Regions from separate parts of the Kitasatospora sp. RG8 genome, predicted to be linked through region 2. Evidence: predicted binding sites of a transcription regulator. Region 2 holds the regulator's gene; the other holds the start of a gene.

Region 1 (2,464 bases), on a different contig from region 2:
CCGTGGGCCGGCTTTCGGGCCGCCCTCCGACCCACTCGGGAGTGGGCACGGGCCGCTACCTTACCCGGCGATTTTTCACTCCGTGACGATACGTACGCAGACTTTTTGACATCAACCCGCCGGTCAGGACAGCTACTCGTGCGTAAGCAGAGTGAAGGTCTGGACCAAATCCGGGTGTTCCCGCCGTCCGGCCGTCAGAGGGTCTTCACGGGGATTTCCCAGCGGGCTCCCAGGAGCCCGACGTAACGTGGTCACGACAAGAGTCATGGGGGTGGGATCTGCGGCGCGCGCCGGTACGTTGAGCACCGGACGGGGCCGGATGCAGCGGGTCGGAGCGGAGGCGGCATGGCGGGTCTGCGCAGTGGTGCCGGCCGGGCCGGGCCGCCCTACGGGATGCTCCGGCACGGCCTGAGGGTCTGGGTGGTCGACTGGCTGCTGGCCCGGGTGCCGACGCCCCGGCGCAACCCCTTCGCGCTCGGCTACCTCGCGGTGGTCTGCGCCACCACCACCTTCGCCAAGCTCGCCGACCCGGGGCTGGTGCTGCGGCTCCAGCAGGCGTCCAGCTCGGACGCGCACAACCTGTTGCAGCACCCGCTGCGCGCGCTGCTGTTCAGCGGGTTCTGGGTGGCCGGGACGATCTGGATGCCCTACCTGTGGGCCTTCGCCTTCACGGTCGCGCCGCTGGAGCGGCGGGTCGGTCCGGGCCGGGCGGCGGCCGTCTTCGCGGCCGGGCACGTCGGCGCGACGCTGCTCTCCCAGGCGGTGGTGATCGCCGCCGTGGCCGACGGGCGGCTGGCGTCCGGGGCGCTGGACCACCTGGACATCGGGGTCAGCTACGGCGTCCTGGCCAGCCTCGGCGCGCTGGCCGGGCTGTTGCGGCCGCGCGGGCGGCTGCTGGCGCTCGGCCTGGCGGTCACGCTGATCGTCCAGCAGATCGCGGGCGACCGGGACCTGGTGACCGGCATCGGCCACCCGGCGGCGCTGCTGGCCGGGGTGGCGCTCTGGGGACGGCTGCGGCGCACCGCCGACCGCCGCCTGTGCCGCCCGGAGCCGGGCCGCCGCGCGGGGAGGCGCCGGTCCGAGCCCGCCGGGCCGGCCGGGACGTCCGCCCCGGCCTCGGGCCGGGCCGCCCTGCTGGACCGGATGTGACGCCGCCCGGGCGTTTTTGACGGGCCCTCCCGCGGTCTTCCCCGTGCCGTTCCCGCCCGCTCCCGTTCGCTCACGGCGAACGCGCCGTGGGGAACAACCGGTGCCCGCCAAACCTTAGTCAGGTCAACTCAACTTCACTGACTGGGGAGAGATCATGGCATCGACGTCCACACCGCTCACCCTGCCCGTGCTGCCGCTCGACGACGAGGTCGTGCTCCCGGGCATGGTCGTCCCGCTGGACCTCAAGGACACCGAGGTGCGGGCCGCGGTCGAGGCCGCGCGCGCCGCGGCCACCGGCACCGGGAAGCCCCAGGTCCTGCTGGTCCCGCGGGTGGACGGCTCCTACGCGCCGGCCGGCACCCTCGCCACCGTCGAGCAGGTCGGCCGGCTGGCCGACGGCGACCCTGCGGCGCTGGTGCGTGCCGTGCGCCGGGTCCGGATCGGCGTCGGCACCACCGGGCCCGGCGCCGCCCTCTGGGTGGAGACCACGGGTTTCCGGGAGTCCTCGGTCGGCACCCCGGTGGCCGGGCGCGCCGCCGAGCTGGTCAAGGAGTACAAGTCGCTCTCCACCCAGTGGCTGCGCAGGCGCGGCGCCTGGCAGGTCGTCGACCGGGTGGCCCAGATCGAGGGCGTCGGCGAGCTCGCCGACAACATCGGCTACGCCCCCTTCGTCACCGCCGAGCAGAAGCTCAAGGTGCTGCTGGAGGCCGACCAGGTGGCCCGGCTGGAGTACGCGCTGACGCTGCTGCGCGAGCACCTCGCCGAGGAGGAGGTCAACGACACCATCCGCAAGGACGTCGAGGAGGGGGTGGCCAAGCAGCAGAAGGAGTTCCTGCTCAGGCGCCAGCTGGAGGCCGTCCGCAAGGAGCTGGCCGAGCTGAACGGCGACCCGGCCGACGAGGAGGGCGACTACCGCGCCCGGGTCGAGGCGGCCGACCTGCCGGAGAAGGTGCGCGAGGCGGCGCTCAAGGAGGTCGACAAGCTGGAGCGCGCCTCCGACCAGTCGCCCGAGGGCTCCTGGATCCGCACCTGGCTGGACACCGTCCTGGAGCTGCCCTGGAGCGAGCGGACCGAGGACGCCTACGACATCGCCGGCGCCCGCGCGGTGCTGGACGCCGACCACTCCGGCCTGGCCGACGTGAAGGACCGCATCGTCGAGTACCTCGCGGTGCGCAAGCGCCGGGCCGACCAGGGGCTCGGCCTGGTCGGCGGCCGGCGCGGAGGGGCGGTGCTGGCACTGGTCGGCCCGCCTGGCGTCGGCAAGACCTCGCTCGGCGAGTCGGTGGCCCGCGCGATGGGCCGCAAGTTCGTCCGG
Region 2 (2,464 bases):
ATGACCCGGTGGTTCGTGCCGGCCAGCAGCAGGTCGATGATCGTGTGCCTGAGCTGCGAGACGACCTGCTGCGGGATGGTGCGGTCGCCGTCGAAGTCGAGCGCCCGGCTCCAGTTCCGCTCGAACACCTCTTCCGCGAGGTAGTTGATGACCGCGGAATCGTGGACGAAAGCGGCGACGTGGTCGCCCACCACCGGAATCACGGCGAGGCGCCGGTCGACGATCAGGAGCCGTGTGTAAGGCTCGTCCAGGGTCCTGAACTGCCAGCCCTCTTTGGCCAGCGTGGATACGTAATCCCTGGTCGGTTGGTGGTGCCGGGTGCTGGCGTTGTAGATCGTCCGCATGGACGCGCCATGGCGGATTATGTCGAGATCGCGTTGGATGAACGAGGTCAGCAGTTCCGAGGGGCGCGGCCCGCCGGGCTGCATTGCGAGCCCTTCGGTCATTCCGCTCGCCATCGCCTGCTGAACCCGTTGATTTATGAGTGCCCGGCCCTGAACGTATTCAATGGGGCCGCCGCTTTGGTCGGGATTGTGGAACGCTTCCGCCAGCTCGCCCAGGTCGCCGGGAATTGCCACGGCACGGGCCAGCAGATCGAGCGCCTGGCGCTGCCAAGTCGAGCTCAGACTGGCGGCGAGTTTCGCGGGATCGGCGGCGAACAGCGAACCCGGCTCGTCGCTGTCCGATATGAGGAGGCCGAGCTCCATCAACTCGTCGAGGGCGGCGGCCTCGTGCGGTGTGCAGCTGCCCCGGCTGAGCCGGCCGTCCTCGTTCAACGCCTTCAGGTAGAGCGCGCGGGCGTCTGAGGACAGGATCGGTGAGCGACTGTGGTTGTGCACCAGCTGTTCTCGATCACTCACTTTCGGCTCCTTGTCGTCGACCGGACAAGTCAACGCGACTGAAGTCCGCTGCCCAGGGATCTTAAACGCAGAGCACGATCCGGCGCCTGGCTCACAAGGACGGACGGATCGTCCGGCGGTCGCCCTGATGCAGCACTCTCTCATCAACACCCAGCCGCCGGCACCCCCCGTTCAGGAGGGAACCGGCGGCAGGGGCCGTCGTGGCCGGGTCAGCGCTTCGGGCGCCAGACGACCAGGGCACTGGACTGGGTCGGCGGCTGGTAGGGCACCAGGTCGCGGCGGTACGAGGCGTGGATGGTGGCCTCGCGCTGCTGGAGCGTGGTGGCGGCGCCTTCGAGGGAGTCGGCGAGTTCGGCGATGCGGGACTGGAGGGCGGTGACCTGGTTCTCCAGCTCGATGATCCGCTTGATGCCGGCCAGGTTGATGCCCTCGTCCTGGGAGAGGCGCTGGACCTCGCGCAGCTGCTGGATGTCGCGGGCGGAGTAGCGCCGGCCGCGGCCGGCGGTGCGGTCCGGGCAGACCAGGCCGAGGCGGTCGTACTGGCGCAGGGTCTGGGGGTGCAGGCCGGAGAGCTCGGCGGCGACCGAGATCACGTAGACCGGGGTGTCCTCGGTGAGGACGTACTGCGGCGGCGGGGCGGTGCGGCGGGCGCGCGGGGCGCCGCCGGGGAGACCCTCGCCGACCCCGGGGCCGATGGGGCCCATCGGGCCGAGGGGGCTGCTGTCGGGGATCATCTGGTCGTCACGCTCCCTTCGCCGCCTTGAACAGGGCGGCTCGCGGGTCGTCGGAGGCGGTGGCCTCGCGGTACTGCTCCAGAGCCGTCAGCGCGTCGCCGGTGACGTGCTGCGGCACCAGGACCTCCACGGTGACCAGGAGGTCGCCGCGGGTGCCGTCCTTGCGGGTTGCGCCCTTGCCGCGGGCCCGCAGGGTGAGGCCGTTGGCGCTGCCCGGGGGCAGCTTGAGCTTCACCGAGGGGCCGTTGAGCGTCGGCACCTCGATGGTGCCGCCGAGGGCGGCTTCGGGGAAGGTGACCGGCACGGTCACCGTGAGGTTGTCGGCCTTGCGCCCGAAGACGGGGTGCGCGTCGACGTGCACGGTGACGTAGAGGTCGCCGGCCTGGCCGCCGCGCTCGCCCTGGGCGCCCTTGCCCTTGAGCCGGATGCGCTGGGCGTCCTGGACGCCGGCCGGGATCCGGACCTGCATGGTGCGGGCGGAGCTGGCCCGGCCGCTGCCGTGGCAGTCGGTGCACGGGTCGTCGACGATCATGCCCCGGCCGCGGCAGTCCCGGCAGGGCTCGGAGAGCGCGAAGGCGCCCTGGCCGCGGCTGACGGTGCCGGCGCCGACGCAGGTCGGGCAGACCCGGGGGGTGGTGCCGGCCTTCGCACCGGTGCCGCTGCAGGTGCGGCACGGGGCCTGGCTGGTCATCCGGAGCGGGACGGTCGCGCCGTCGACGGCCTCCTCGAAGGAGAGCGTCACCTCGGTCTCGACGTCGGCCCCGCGCCGGGGCTGGGGCTGGCGGCCGCCGCGGTTGAAGAGGCCGCCGAAGACGTCGCCGAGACCGCCGCCACCGCCGGGGGGGCCGCCCTGGCTGCCGTTGAAGAGGT

What was found. The regulator HspR, encoded in region 2, represses chaperone genes until heat shock. The targets are predictions, from matches to a motif close to TTGAGNNNNNNNNNCTCAA.
Region 1: the regulator HspR is predicted to act here: its motif matches at 1,263-1,281, upstream of lon (endopeptidase La).

The regions. Positions count from the first base shown of each region.
Region 1 is NZ_JAGIYX010000004.1:201,147-203,610, forward strand. It holds gene J5Y04_RS08550 (rhomboid-like protein) at 346-1,149, shown strand; gene lon (endopeptidase La) at 1,304-2,464, shown strand, end outside.
Region 2 is NZ_JAGIYX010000026.1:44,223-46,686, reverse strand. It holds gene J5Y04_RS30460 (helix-turn-helix domain-containing protein) at 1-860, opposite strand, end outside; gene J5Y04_RS30455 (heat shock protein transcriptional repressor HspR) at 1,070-1,594, opposite strand; gene dnaJ (molecular chaperone DnaJ) at 1,602-2,464, opposite strand, start outside.